Regions from separate parts of the Stenotrophomonas sp. 63632_Sma genome, predicted to be linked through region 2. Evidence: predicted binding sites of a transcription regulator. Region 2 holds the regulator's gene; the other holds the start of a gene.
What was found. Region 2 encodes FliA, which starts transcription of late flagellar genes. Its sites were predicted from a motif close to TAAAGTTTNNCNNNCNNNGGCCGATAA; they were not measured.

Region 1: a site for FliA is predicted at 923-949, ahead of ACZK45_RS05960 (methyl-accepting chemotaxis protein). Genes of this name have one in related genera too.

The regions. Positions count from the first base shown of each region.
Region 1 is NZ_CM151220.1:1,291,059-1,298,672, reverse strand. It holds gene ACZK45_RS05960 (methyl-accepting chemotaxis protein) at 1-891, opposite strand, end outside; gene ACZK45_RS05955 (barstar family protein) at 1,172-1,564, shown strand; gene ACZK45_RS05950 (glycosyltransferase) at 1,593-2,585, opposite strand; gene ACZK45_RS05945 (O-antigen ligase family protein) at 2,585-3,862, opposite strand; gene mutS (DNA mismatch repair protein MutS) at 4,203-6,758, shown strand; gene ACZK45_RS05935 (catalase) at 6,954-7,614, shown strand, end outside.
Region 2 is NZ_CM151220.1:2,153,875-2,161,488, reverse strand. It holds gene flhA (flagellar biosynthesis protein FlhA) at 1-1,781, shown strand, start outside; gene flhF (flagellar biosynthesis GTPase FlhF) at 1,927-3,549, shown strand; gene ACZK45_RS09970 (MinD/ParA family ATP-binding protein) at 3,536-4,423, shown strand; gene ACZK45_RS09965 (RNA polymerase sigma factor FliA) at 4,420-5,163, shown strand; gene cheY (chemotaxis response regulator CheY) at 5,221-5,613, shown strand; gene ACZK45_RS09955 (protein phosphatase CheZ) at 5,613-6,218, shown strand; gene ACZK45_RS09950 (chemotaxis protein CheA) at 6,221-7,614, shown strand, end outside.

The sequences.
Region 1 (7,614 bases), 860 kb from region 2:
GGTCTCATGCACCATGCGCCCGTAGTCACCGGGGAACGCGCTCTCGTCCATGCGGTAGCTGAGGCTGCCGGCATCGTGCTGGCGGGCCAGCTCCCCCTGTGCCGCCATCACCGACTGCAGCTGTGCCTGCATGCGCTGCATCGACTTCAGCAGCTGGGTCACCTCATCGTTGCCGGTGGCGTCGATGCTGCTGTCCAGGCGGCCACTGGCGATGCCGTCGGCCAGCTTCACCGCTCCTTCCAGCGGGCGGGTCAGGCTGCGGGTGATCGCCCAGGCCGCCAACGTCCCCAGCAACAGGCTCAGTGCCCCGAACGCGATCGACAGCGTGCCGGTCCACGATTCGGTTGCGCGGTACTCTTCGCGGCTGCGTTCGGTCAGTGCTTCCTGGTGGCGCAGCAGGGCCGAAATGGATTCATTCCAGGCCGTTGCCAATCCGTGCTCGGCCAGCAGCTCCTTCGCTGCACCATCGAAATCCCCCGCCTTCATGCGCTCATGCAATTGCTGGGTTGATGCATCGGTGGCCTTGCGGGCCGCCTCGATGCGCGCGACCAGGGTATCGCCGGTAGCGTCACGCGGAATCTTGATGTACTTGGCCCAGATACCGTCATAGGTCCGCGACAACTCCTGGGCACGCTGGTAATCCTTGTCGAACTCGTCACCCCGCTTGATCACCATCAGGCGACGATGCATCAGCACCGCGTTGTTGGTATCAAGCATGTCATTCAACAGGCGCATCTTCACCATGTTGACGTCCACCACTTTCTCGAACTGGGCGGATTTCAGCTGATTCCCATACAGCACCAGGCCGACGATGGCCATGATGAACAGCAGCAGCAGACCGAAGCCGGCGCCAAGCCGGGATCCCACACGGAGATTACGTAAGGCAAGCATCTCAATTCCCTTGATCGTGGCCGTACGTTCGATGGCGGCGCAGCGGAGGGAAACTTTACGGGACTTTATATATGGACCGATCCAAATATATGGAACTGTGCAGGCAGTCAGAAAATGCGGCGACCGATAATGGCGCCATATCCTTATCGAATAGCGCTGACACGCCAGCGTCCGATGAAAATCACGCAGGATTAACACCATAATAACGCCACCCCATCCAGGGCGGCCCGGATTATCTGCGCCGGACACAACCGTCGCCCCGGAGGGCTACAGTCTGCAGATGACACGGATCCTGCACATCGAAGGCGCGTCCATCAACGACATCGCCAGCCTCTACGTGGAAATCAATCGTGTGTTCATGGCCGACGAAGACTGGCAGCTGGGCGCAAGCCTGGACGCGCTTGATGACCTGCTGCACGGGGGCTACGGCGCGCTCGCCGGTCATGCCACCGCCACGGTGGTGTGGCGCGACATCGCCCACAGCCGCGAGGCACTGGGCCGCGAGACCACACGCGCCTGGCTGCAGTCGAAACTCGATCAGGGCGGCAGGTTCAACGGTCCGGCCATCCACGCTCAGTTGACGGCACTGTCACTTGGCCAGGGACAGACCTACTTCGAGATCGTCATGGAGATCTTCGGCAGCCATCCGCAGATCACCCTGGTGCCAGGCTGAGCACTCTGCAGCAACCAGCCGCATCAACTCAAAGCTTGGCCAGGGCCTCGCCCAGCCGGCGTGGGAACGCCACTTCGCTGGCCAGGTGCCATGCGCGTGCATTGGCGCCCAGCCGGGTCCACTCGGCCTCATCCATCGCCAGCGCACGCTCGACGGCCTGTTCCAGCGCCTTCTCATCCACATGCCAGGTCCTGGACAGATGACAGGGCTCGCCCTCGTGCGCGTCAACCAGGATGCCGCGGCTGTCGTCGATCATCTGGTTCATCGGCGCGCCATCGCAGGTGATCACCACCGCCCCGCAGCTCATCGCTTCCACCAGGTAATGGCCCCAGCCTTCGGTCTGCGACAGGCACAGGTGGAACGCATGTTCGTTCTGCAGGCGCTGCACCTCCTGGTCGGGCAGCCGCTCGCGGACGATCCGCAGGTTCGCGGCCCCGCCCTCATCTTCGTCCGAAGGGCCGCCGCGCAGGATGGTCAGCAAGGGCCACTCCGGATGGCGCTTCCAGACCTCGACCAGCGTTGCCGTCCCCTTCATGCGGCTGGTACCGGCCGCATGCAGGAAAGTGCGCGGCCTGCGCGGCACCGCCGGGTCGTAGCGGTCACGGCTGCAGAAACCGACTTCCAGCGCGCGCATGCCCAGTGCGTTGAAGATGCGCGTGGCGTCTTCGGTCTTGGTCAACAACGCATCGAACCGCGGCAGGATCCGCAGGCTGCGTGCGGACACCCATTCCGGATTCGGAATCAACAGATTGACCTCGGCCAGTCCGAAGCTTGCCGGCCGGACATGCTCCAGCGAGATGTTGATGTCGAACCGGGCCGGCGTGCGCCCCAGGCTCAGCCACGAGGCCAGCAGCCTGCGCAGGCGCATCCCGCGGAGCTTCCAGGCCCCCCCATTGCGCACCGCGTCCAGACGGCTGACCGTCACCGTGTGCCCGAGCTGCTGCAACGAGCGCTCGATCACCTGGATGTCATGGGACAGGCCACGCTGGTTGTCGGCGGCCAGCAGGTGGATATGCGCCATCAGGAGGGACTCCCTGGCCGGCGCAGGTCGCGCGCAGGCAAGGCGGTCGCCAGCATGAAGCCCAGCACCAGGTAGAAATAGAACGAATGGGGCATCGCCCGGTAGAACACGTTGTCCGTGAACGCCGACAGCGCATAGACGATCACCACGGCAAGTCCGGCGGTGGCGATCATCGCGGTGATGTCGTCGGCGTGGCCGAGGCGCCGCACGAAATGAATGCCGGGCAGGATGAAGACCAGCAGCATGATCAGCAGCAACGGCACGCCACCGGTCACCGCCGCTTCCAGGTACTCGTTGTGCGGGTGGTTGTAGCGGAAGATCGACTCGGACACCTCGCCGCGGGCGATGCCCTCACGTGCATAGGTACCGAACTGGTTCAGGCCCACCCCCGCCACGGGATGCTCGGCGAAGGCGTCGACCGCCACGCCCCACATGGCGATGCGCTCACGGACCGAGCCGACCTCGTTTTCCTGGTTGAAACCGGAGATCTCGCCACTGACCTCACCGAAGCGCTGGATCACCTCATGGTTCAGCACCGAGGTGGCACCGACCACGCCAATGACCAGGGCACCGACGAAGGCCAGTGCCCCCCGCCAGCGCCGGGTGCGCCGTACGTGCACCGCAATCACCATCAGCATGGCGGGAATGAACGCCAGGATCGGCCCGCGGCTCTGCGCCAGGATCGAACCGTAGACGCCAACGGCGATGGCCACGCCGTGCAGCCAGCGTTCGGCCGGATGCACATTGGGCTGGATCAACCGGATGACCGAGAACAACGCCATGCACAGCGTCACCATGGTGAACTCGATGGCGGTCCATTCGCCGCCACTGAAACCGTGCGCGCGTTCAAGGCCCATCACGTGGTGCTGCACGATGCACGACCCGCCGAAGACCAGGGTGGACACGGCGAAGATCTTCCAGATCAGGCGCCAGTCCAGCGCAGTGGCGAACACGGCAGCGGTACCCAGGTAGAGCAGTGTCTGCGCCGGCAGATCCAGCTCGTTCCAGCGCAGCCCGTGCCAGAGGATGCTGTAGAAGGCATAGGCCAGGCGCAGGAAGCAGACGATCACGATGAACCGGGCGATGCGGTAGCGCAGGCGGACATCGGGCTGGCGGCGGATCAGAACCACGCCGGTGACCAGCAGGGCCAGCAGCAGCACCGCCTTCAGCAAGGTGTAGGGTGCGGAGCCGGCAAGCGGAACGATGGCGACCAGGATGCTCAGCAGGACGGTACGCCAGGTGTAACGAGGTTCGGCGGCCATGCAGGCTGCAGTCATGCTTGTTCTTTCCATCAACGCCCGCCCGGGGGATAAGTCGCCCCGGTTTCCATGGAGGCCGCTTGGCGGAAATCGCCGGGGCTGACACTACCGTGGGCCCCTGGGGAAATCAACCAAAGTGCCGGCGCAGGGGCGCAGGCGTTGGCACACGGACAGCCCCCGGGCCCAGCGCGGGTGCCGCGGATCATCGACCGCCCCAGGTCGCTACACTAATGTCCTCTCCGGCCATGCCTGCGCGTGGCCACGCCCCGACGCCCTGCCAAGACGCGAAACGCCCCAAGTGACTGATACAAAAGACAACACCAGCAACGCCAAGGCGTCCAAGGAACACACCCCGCTGATGAAGCAGTTCTTCGCGGCCAAGTCCGATTACCCGGACCTGCTGCTGTTCTTCCGCATGGGTGACTTCTACGAACTGTTCTATGACGACGCCCGCAAGGCGGCGCGCCTGCTCGACATCACCCTGACCCAGCGCGGCAGCTCCGGCGGCGCACCGATCCCGATGGCCGGCGTGCCGGTACATGCCTATGAAGGCTACCTGGCACGGCTGGTGGCGCTGGGCGAGTCGGTGGCGATCTGCGAGCAGATCGGCGACCCGGCGCTGGCCAAGGGCCTGGTCGAGCGCAAGGTGGTGCGCATCGTCACCCCCGGCACGGTCACCGACGAGGCGCTGCTGGATGAACGCCGCGACACCCTGCTGATGGCCCTGTCGCGCAGCAAGCAGGGCTACGGCCTGGCCTGGGCCGACCTGGCCGGCGGCCGCTTCCTGGTCAACGAGGTGGAAACCGACGACGCGCTGGAAGCCGAACTGGCACGGCTGGAACCGGCCGAGCTGCTGGTGCCCGATGAAGAGAACTGGCCGGAGTTCCTGCGCCAGCGCACCGGCGTACGTCGCCGCGCGCCGTGGCTGTTCGATGCCGACAGCGGCCGCCGCCAGCTGCTGAATTTCTTCAAGCTGCATGACCTGAGCGGCTTCGGCATCGACGACAAGCCGCGCGCCACCGCTGCGGCCGGTGCCCTGCTTGGCTATGTCGAGGAAACCCAGAAGCAGCGCCTGCCGCACCTGACCTCGATCGCGATGGAAACCGCCGGCGAGGCGATCGCGATGAACGCCGCTACCCGCCGCCATCTGGAACTGGATACGCGTGTTGATGGCGACACCCGCAATACGCTGCTGGGTGTGCTCGACAGCACGGTGACGCCGATGGGCGGGCGCCTGCTGCGGCGCTGGCTGCACCGCCCGCTGCGCCTGCGCGAGGTGCTCGTACAGCGCCACCATGCGGTGGAAACCCTGATCGATCGCGGCAGCGATGCGGACATCCGCGAGCAGTTCCGCCGCCTCGGTGACCTGGAACGCATCCTCACCCGTGTCGCGCTGCGTTCGGCGCGGCCGCGCGATTTCTCCACCCTGCGCGACGGCCTGGGCCTGCTGCCGGCGGTGCGCGAGGTGCTGGCACCACTGGATTCGCCGCGCCTGCAGACGCTGCATGCGGCGCTGGGCGAACACGACGAGTGCGCGCAGCTGCTGGCCAGCGCCATCGCCGAAATGCCGCCGCTGAAGCTGAGCGATGGCGGCGTGCTGGCCGATGGCTTCGATGAAGAGCTGGACGAGCTGCGCCGCCTGTCCACCCACGCCGACCAGTTCCTGGTCGACCTGGAACAGCGCGAGCGCGAAAGCAGCGGCATTCCCACCCTGAAGGTGGGCTACAACCGCGTGCACGGCTACTACATCGAGATCAGCAAGGGCCAGTCCGACCGCGCGCCGGTGCACTACACCCGCCGCCAGACGCTGACCAATGCCGAGCGCTACATCACCGAAGAACTGAAGGCGTTCGAAGACAAGGTGCTGTCCGCGCGTGACCGCTCGCTGTCGCGCGAGAGGTACCTGTACGAGCAGCTGCTGGACACCCTCGGCGGCCAACTGGAACCGCTGAAGCAATGCGCCGCCGCGCTGAGCGAACTGGACGTACTGGCCGCCTTCGCCGAACGCGCGCAGGCGCTGGACTGGGCGCGCCCGGAGCTGCAGGCCGAGCCGTGCCTGAAGATCGAGCGTGGCCGCCACCCGGTGGTCGAGGCGGTGCGCGAGCAGCCGTTCGAACCCAATGATCTGGATCTGCATCCGGACCGTCGCATGCTGGTCATCACCGGCCCGAACATGGGCGGTAAATCGACCTACATGCGGCAGAACGCGCTGATCGTACTGCTGGCCCACATCGGCAGCTTCGTGCCGGCCAGCCGTGCGCTGATCGGCCCGATCGACCGCATCCTGACCCGCATCGGCGCCGGTGACGACCTTGCCCGCGGGCAGTCGACCTTCATGGTCGAGATGGCCGAAACCAGCTACATCCTGCATCACGCCACCGCCCATTCGCTGGTGCTGATGGACGAGATCGGCCGTGGCACGTCCACCTACGATGGCCTGGCACTGGCCGACGCGGTGGCCCGTCACCTGGCCTACCAGAACCGCTGCTACACGCTGTTCGCCACCCACTACTTCGAGCTGACCGCGCTGGCCGACGAGCAGCACGAGGGTGGCCGCAGCGGCATCGCCAACGTGCACCTGGATGCCGTCGAGCACGGTGAGGCGCTGGTGTTCATGCACGCGGTAAAGGATGGCCCGGCGAACCGCAGCTTCGGCCTGCAGGTGGCGGCACTGGCCGGCCTGCCGCGCGCCACCGTGGCACAGGCACGGCGTCGCCTGGCCGAGCTGGAACAGCGCGGTGGTGAAAGCCATGCCGCCGAGTTGGCGCCGCAGGCGTTGGATGCGCCGCAGCAGTTCGGCCTGTTCGCAGCACCGTCGAGCAAGGCGCAGGACGCGCTGGCGGCGATCGACCCGGACGAACTGACGCCGAAGCAGGCGCTGGAAGCCCTGTACCGGTTGAAGGCACTGCTGTAGCCGCAGCGCACGCCCATGGCCTCCCGCTCGCCTTGCGGGAGGCCTGTTGAAAGACTGTGCAAATCCGATTCTGCGTTTCAATTGACAGAACCTATCAACCTGAACGGATCATTCGATTATTCATTTCATCTGGCCATAGCTAAAGTCGAGTGAAGATGTTTCTCCCACGTCTTCACCGCCACCAGGAGCCAGCCGATGAGCCAGTCCGACAACAACAACGCCAAGTGCCCGTATCACACCGCCCCGTCGCCGGATCAGGGCGCCGAGCAGCAGCGCGAGCTCAGCACCACGCCCAAGCAGAAGCATGGCGATGATCCGGTCACGCCGATGACCACGGCCTTCGGCGCGCCGGTGGTGGACAACCAGAACAGCAAGACCGCCGGCCCGCGTGGCCCGCTGCTGATGGAAGACGTCTGGCTGCTGGAAAAGCTGGCCAACCTCAACCGCGAGATCATTCCCGAGCGCCGCATGCACGCGAAGGGCTCGGGCGCGTTCGGCACCTTCACCGTCACCCACGACATCAGCAAGTACACCCGCGCCAAGCTGTTCGAGAAGGTCGGCAAGCAGACCGAGATGTTCGCCCGCTTCACCACGGTGGCCGGCGAGCGTGGCGCCGCCGACGCCGAACGTGACATCCGCGGCTTCGCGCTGAAGTTCTACACCGAAGAAGGCAACTGGGACCTGGTCGGCAACAACACCCCGGTGTTCTTCCTGCGCGACCCGCGCAAGTTCGCCGACCTCAACAAGGCCGTGAAGCGCGACCCGCACACCAACCTGCGCAGCGCGCGCAACAACTGGGACTTCTGGACGCTGCTGCCCGAAGCCCTGTTGCAGGTGACCGTGGTGATGAGCGACC
Region 2 (7,614 bases):
TCATCGCCGCGTTCGGCGAATTCGTGATCGGCGGCAACTACGCAGTGGGCATCGTGGTGTTCGCGATCCTGACCATCATCAACTTCGTGGTCATCACCAAGGGCGCCGGCCGCGTCTCGGAAGTGACCGCGCGCTTCATCCTCGACGCGATGCCCGGCAAGCAGATGGCGATCGACGCCGACCTCAACGCCGGTTTGCTGACGCGTGAAGAAGCCAAGCTGCGCCGCGAGGAAGTCCGCGAGGAAGCCGATTTCTACGGCGCGATGGATGGTGCCAGCAAGTTCATCCGTGGTGATGCCATTGCCGGCATCCTGATCCTGTTCATCAACATGCTCGGCGGCCTGGCCGTAGGCGTGCTGCAGCATGGCATGCCGTTTGGCGATGCCGCTGCCACCTACACCCTGCTGTCGATTGGTGATGGCCTGGTGGCGCAGCTGCCGGCGCTGCTGGTCTCCAGCGCCGTGGCCATGCTGGTCACACGCGCCTCGCGCTCGCAGGACATGGCCCAGGCCATGACCGGCCAGGTGTTCGGGCAGTACCGTGCGCTGGCGATCACCGCCGGCATCATCGGCGTGGTCGGCCTGGTGCCGGGCATGCCCAACGTCGCTTTCCTGACACTGTCCGCGATCCTCGGCTTCATCGCCTGGAAGGTCTACCGCAAGGGCAAGGCCGCGGCCACCGATCCGGCAGCCGCAGGCAATGACGCTGCCGCGCTCAACGCACTCGGCCGCCCGGCCGCGCCGGCTCCGACTGCCGAACTGAGCTGGGACGAACTGCGCCCGGTCGATCCGCTGGGCCTGGAGGTCGGCTACCGGCTGATTCCGCTGGTGGACAGCAGCCAGGGCGGCGAACTGATGGCACGCATCAAGGGCGTGCGGCGCAAGCTGACCCAGGACGTCGGCTTCCTGATCCCGTCGGTGCACATCCGCGACAACCTGGAACTGCCGGCCAACGGCTACCGCGTGCTGGTGCACGGCGTACCGGTGGCCACCGCCGAGATCCATCCGGACCGCGAGCTGGCACTGGACCCGGGCAGCGCGCTCGGCGCGCTGGAAGGCATCGCCGGCAAGGACCCCGCGTTCGGCCTGGACGCGACCTGGATCCAACCGCACCAGCGTGCCCAGGCCGAAACGCTGGGCTACACCGTGGTCGATCCGGCCACCGTGGTCGCCACCCATCTGTCGCACCTGATCCGCGAACACGCGCCCGAGCTGCTCGGCCACGAGGAAGTGCAGCACCTGCTGGCCAACCTGGCCAAGAGCGCGCCCAAGCTCGTCGAAGATCTGACGCCGAAGGCGCTGCCGCTGTCGGCGGTGGTGCGCGTGTTGCAGAACCTGCTGGTCGAGCGCATTCCAATCCGCCAGCTGCGCAAGATCGCCGAAGCACTGGTCGAACACGCTCCGAACAGCCAGGACCCGGCCGTACTGACCGCCGCGGTGCGCACCGCGCTGGGTCGTTTCATCGTGCAGGAGATCGCCGGAATGTCGGCGGAGCTGCCGGTGTTCACGCTCAACCCACAATTGGAACGTGTCTTGCAGGAGTCCACGCAGGGCAACGGCGCCGCGCTGGAACCCGGACTCGCTGAGCGACTGCACCAGAGCCTGGCCGAATGTGTCAGCAAGCAGGAAGCCCGCAACGAGCCCGCGGTCGTGCTGGTACCTGGCCCGGTGCGTGCCGCGCTGGCCCGCCTGGTCCGCCACAGCGTTCCGTCGCTGTCGGTCCTGGCCTACAGCGAGGTGCCGGAGGACAAGCGCCTGAAGCTGGTCGGAACGATCAGCTGACGCCGCCCTCCGATGCGCCAGAAAACAGACACCACTTTCGAACCAACGCAACAGACAGATACCAAGGGGAACCCGCACCGTGCAGACCACCGACCACCCGAGTTCTCCGACCGCCACCCCGCCGTCTTCGTCCCGTGACCACAGCATGAAAATCAAACGATTCGTCGCCGCCGACATGCGCTCGGCCATGAACCTGGTGCGCAAGGAACATGGTCCTGACGCCGTGATCCTGTCCAACCGCCGGATCGAGGAAGGCATCGAGATCGTCGCCGCCGCCAACTACGACGAGAGCGCCGTGCAGCGTGCACTGGAAGCCTCGCGTCGTGACATCGCTCCGCCGCCGGCGCCGAAGCCGCGCACCGCCGCCGACGCGGTGATCGCCGCGGTCACCCGCCGCCGCAGCAACACCCCGGCACCGGAACCGGTCGCCGCAACCACCTCGGCCGTGGCTGCCCTCGCCCGCGCTGCGGTCGGCGCCACCGGCCGCACCCTGGACAGCGCCGACGAGATCGTGCCGACCCGCGGCAGCACCGGCTTCGCCGCCACCCTGGCACGCGCCGCCGTCAACGAACCGGCGCTGCCGGATCAGCCCTTCGCTCCGTTCGCCGAAGCCATCGTCGCACCGGCGCCCAGCACCGCCGCACCGGCCAACCGCGCCCGCTTCCAGATCGACCCGCCGCACGAGACGCATCACGAATGCGCGGCGTCGGCCGTGCAGCCGCCGCCGCTGCCTACCGCTGCCGTGACCGAAGCGCAACCCGGGATCGTCGCCAGCGAACCGGCACCGGTCGAAGCCAGCGACGAAACCGGCGCTGCCCCCGTGCTGGCCCCAGCCCCGGCACTGACCCTGGTGGCCCAGGACGACGCCGAGATCCGCCAGCTGCGCCAGGAAGTGGCCGGCATGCGCCATGTGATCGAGCGCGAGATGAACCGCTTCACCGACGAGCGCCTGCGCGGCTGCCCGGTGCGCGCCACCGCGCTGGACCTGATGGACGAGTATGGCTTCGATGCCGGCCTGGCCCGCGACGTGGCCATGCAGATCCCGCTGGAGACCGAGGCCCATCGAGGCCGCGGCCTGATGCTGGGGCTGATTTCGCGCAAGCTGCCGATCGCCCCGGTCGACCCGCTGGAAGAAGGTGGTGTGATCGCACTGGTCGGACCGACCGGCGCCGGCAAGACCACCACCATCGCCAAGCTGGCCTCGCGCTTCGCCGAGAAGCACGCGCCGCGTGACGTGGCCCTGGTCACCACCGACACCACCCGCATCGGTGCCCGCGAGCAGCTGTACGGCTACGGCCGCCAGCTCGGCATCGCGGTGCACGAGGCCAACAGCGGCACCGACCTGGACCAGCTGCTGGAACGCCTGAAGGACTACAAGCTGGTGCTGATCGACACCGCCGGCCTGGGCCCGCGCGACCGCGCCCTGGCCGCCCAGCTGCAGTGGCTGCGTGCCGCCCGCCAGGTCCGCACCCTGCTGGTGCTGCCGGCCAACACCAGCTTCGGCGACATGGACGAGGTGGTCCGCCGCTTCGGCGCCGCCAACCTGCAGGGCCTGGTACTGAGCAAGCTGGACGAGACCGGCCGCTTCGGCAACGCCCTGTCGGTGGCCGTGGACCATGCCCTGCCGATCACCTGGGTGACCGATGGCCAGGACGTCCCGGAGGACCTGCACCGGGCCAGTGCAGCCAATCTTGTACTTCGCCTTGAAGATTTGCGCCGCGCGGCCGATATGCCCTGCAACCCGGAGTTGAACCATGCCGTCGCGTGAGTACGCCAAGCTGACCAAGACCTTCCCGCTGTCGGCCACCCGCAGCGAGCCGCTCGGCCCTGTGCGCACCATTGCGGTCACTGGCGGCAAGGGCGGCGTGGGCAAGACGAATGTGTCGGCCAACCTGGCCGTGGCCCTGGCTGGCATGGGCAAGCGCACGCTGCTGCTGGACGCCGACCTCGGCCTGGCCAACATCGACGTGATCCTGGGCCTGAACCCCACCTTTACCCTGGCCGACCTGGTCGCCGGGCGCTGTTCGCTGGACGACGTCATCGTCGAAGGCCCGAACGGCGTACTGGTGGTCCCGGCCGCATCCGGCCGCCGGCACATGGCCGAGCTGGCCCCGGCTGAGCACGTTGGCCTGGTCAACGTGTTCTCCGAGCTGGAGCGCGAGCTGGACATCATGGTGGTGGACACTGCCGCGGGCATCACCGATGGCGTGCTGACCTTCTGCCAGGCCGCACAGGACACCGTGGTGGTGGTCTGTGACGAGCCGGCCTCGATCACCGACGCCTACGCACTGATCAAGGTGCTGTCGCGCGAGCGCGGCGTGGACCGCATCCAGGTGGTGGCCAACATGGTGCGCGACCCGAACGAGGGCCGCGTGCTGTACGAAAAGCTGACCCGCGTCTGCGAGAAGTTCCTTGCCGATGTCTCGCTGAACTACCTCGGCTGCGTGCCGCAGGATGACTGGCTGCGCCTGTCGGTGCAGCGCCAGCAGCCGGTGGTGAAGGCCTATCCGTCCAGCCCGGCGGCGCTGGCGATCACCGAGATCGCGCGCCGTACCGCGCGCTGGCAGGCGCCGACCGAACCGCGTGGCGGCGTCGAGTTCTTCCTCGAACGCATCCTCAAGCAGCGTGGGGTGACGGCATGAAAGGCGCAGCCCAGTACAGGGAAGTGCAGCGCTCGGCTGCAAACGAAGTCATCGCCCAGCATTCGGACCTGGTGCGGCGCATCGCCCACCACCTGGCCGCGCGCCTGCCGGCCAGCGTCGAGGTCGACGACCTGATCCAGGCCGGCATGATGGGCCTGATCGAAGCCTCGCGCAGCTATGACGCCGACCAGGGTGCTTCTTTCGAGACCTACGCCTCGATCCGCATCCGTGGTTCGATGATCGACGAGATCCGCCGTGGTGACTGGGTCCCGCGCTCGGTGCACCGCCGTGCACGTGATGCCGCCGCCACCATCCGCCGCCTGGAACAGAGCAGTGGCCGTGCCGCCAGCGCCACTGAAGTGGCCGCCGCGATGGAGATGCCGCTGCCTGAGTACCTGCGGCTGATGGAAGACGCTGCACGTGGCCAGGTGCTGAGCCTGGAATCGCGCATCGAGGACCAGGGCGAGCTGGACACCGTCGCCCAGGGCGGGCCGACCCCGCAGCAGGTACTGGAGCGCGGTGAGTTCGGTCGCGAGCTGGGCAAGGCCATCGGCCACCTGCCCGAGCGCGAACAACTGGTGCTCTCGCTGTACTACGAGCAGGAACTGAACCTGAAGGAGATCGGCGCGGTGCTCGGCGTGAGCGAGTCGCGGGTCTGCCAGATCCACGGCCAGGCGGTACTGCGCCTGCGCGGCCGGCTGAAGCTGTTCGAGGCTGCCGACGCAGGCCTCGAAGAATGAACATCCCCGAGGCGGCTGCCCCCGGCCGTCCGGAATGAACAACAAAGGAATTCTGCTTTGAACAAGAACATGCGCATCCTGATCGTCGACGACTTCTCGACCATGCGTCGAATCGTCAAGAACCTGCTGGGCGATCTGGGCTTCACCAATACCGCCGAAGCCGAGGACGGGCATGCCGCGCTGTCGCTGCTGCAGAGCCAGCCGTTCGATTTCGTGGTCACCGACTGGAACATGCCGGTGATGACCGGCATCGAGCTGCTCAAGGCCATCCGTGCCGATGCCAAGCTGAAGACCCTGCCGGTGCTGATGGTCACGGCAGAAGCCAAGCGCGAGCAGATCATCGAAGCCGCCCAGAGCGGCGTGAACGGCTACATCATCAAGCCGTTCACCGCGCAGACGCTGGAAGAGAAGCTCGGCAAGATCTTCGAACGCCTGGCGGCCAGCGCCTGATGGATACCACGGTCGACAAGAACGCCCTCGCCCTGCGCCTGCAGGAGGCCCTGGACGCGCTCGAATCCGGTGACGAGGCCGCCTGGCGGCAGCGCATCGACGGGCTGGTCGCGCTGCGCACGCAGCCGATGATGAGCGGCCTCTCGCGGCTGGCCCGCGAGCTGGGACAGGCGCTGGGCGAACTGCCGACCGTGCCGAGCGAAGCCGGCGAACTGGACGACGCCTGCGCGCGACTGGACCACGTGGTGGCGATGACCGAACAGGCCACGCACCGCACCCTGGACCTGGCCGAGGAATGCCGCAGCCTGACCGAACAGCTGCGCGCCGAAGGCCTGCAGCCGGGCCAGGACGCGCAGCTCGAGCGCATCCGCCACAACCTGACCGAGATCGCCCTGACCCAGAGCTACCAGGACCTGACCGGGCAGATCATCCGTCGCGTGGTCGGCATCGTCCGCCGCGTGCACGAAGGCTTCGGCGCGCTCGGCCTGCCGCCGGAACAGCATCGCACCGACCCGGAACTGGCCGGGCCGGCACTGAAGGGACTGGACCGCCACGCGGTCTCGCAGAACGACGCCGACGACCTGTTGTCGGATCTGGGGCTGTAAGCATGAGCGCGGTATCCGACGACATCACTGCCGATTTCATCATCGAGGCGCAGGAGATCCTGGATCGCCTCGGCGAACAGCTGGTGTCGCTGGAGCAGGCACCGCAGGACAGCGATCAGCTCAACGCGGTGTTCCGTGGCTACCACACGCTCAAGGGCGGCGCCGGCTTCCTCGGCGTCACCGCCATGGTCGAGCTGTGCCATGCCGCTGAAGAGGCGCTGGGCGCCGCACGTGCCGGCCAGGCCGTGCTGCAGGCCCACCACTTCGACGCGGCCCAGCAATCGCTGGATTACCTGCAGTCGATGCTGGATGCAGTGTCCTCGGGTACCGAACCGGGCTACGCGCCCCCCGAGCTGATCGCGCAGTTCGATGTACACGGTGGCGCCACCGCCCCGGCGGCAGCCGCCGCTGCGCCCGCCGCCGGTGGCAGTGACCTGATCACCGATGATGAGTTCGAGGCCCTGCTCGACCAGCTGCACGGCGGCAATGCCCCGACCGCGGTCGCACCGGCGAAGAAGGCCGACGACGGACTGATCAGCGAAGACGAGTTCGAAGCCCTGCTCGACCAGCTGCACGGTGGCGCGGCACCGGGCACCAAGCCTGCGGCCGTGGTGGCACCGGCCCCGATCGCAGCGCCGCGCCCGGTCGCCGCACCGGCACCGGTGGCGAAGCCGGCCGCCAAGCCGCTGGCCGAGGCCGAACATACCGTGCGCGTGGACACCAAGCGCCTGGACGCGATCGTCAACCTGATCGGCGAACTGGTGCTGTCACGCAATCGGCTCAAGACCCTGCGTGCACGCCTGCGCGATGAAGAGCTGGACCGGGCCGTGTCCACTCTGGATATCGCCACCGCCCGCCTGCAGTCGGCAGTGATGCGCACCCGCATGCAGCCGGTGGGCAAGGTGTTCTCGCGCTTCCCCAAGGTTGCCCGCGACGTCGCCCGCTCGCTGAAGAAGGAAGTGGACCTGGAACTGATCGGCGCCGAGACCGAGCTCGACCGCAACTTGGTGGAAGCGCTGGCCGACCCGCTGGTGCACCTGGTCCGCAACGCCATCGACCATGGCGTGGAAATGCCCGACCTGCGCGAGGCACAGGGCAAGCCACGGATGGGCCATGTGCGCCTGTCCGCACAGCAGGAAGGCGACTACGTCAGCATCGAGGTGCAGGACGATGGCGCCGGCATCGACCCGGAAAAGCTGCGTGCCAAGGCCCGCGAGAAGGGCCTGATCGATCCGGAAGCCGCCGCGCGCCTGAGCAGCGAGGAGTGCCTGCACCTGGTGTTCCTGCCCGGCTTCTCGACCAAGCAGCAGGTCACCGACATCTCCGGTCGTGGCGTCGGCATGGACGTGGTGCAGTCACGCATCCGCGAACTGAGCGGCCAGATCCAGATCCAGTC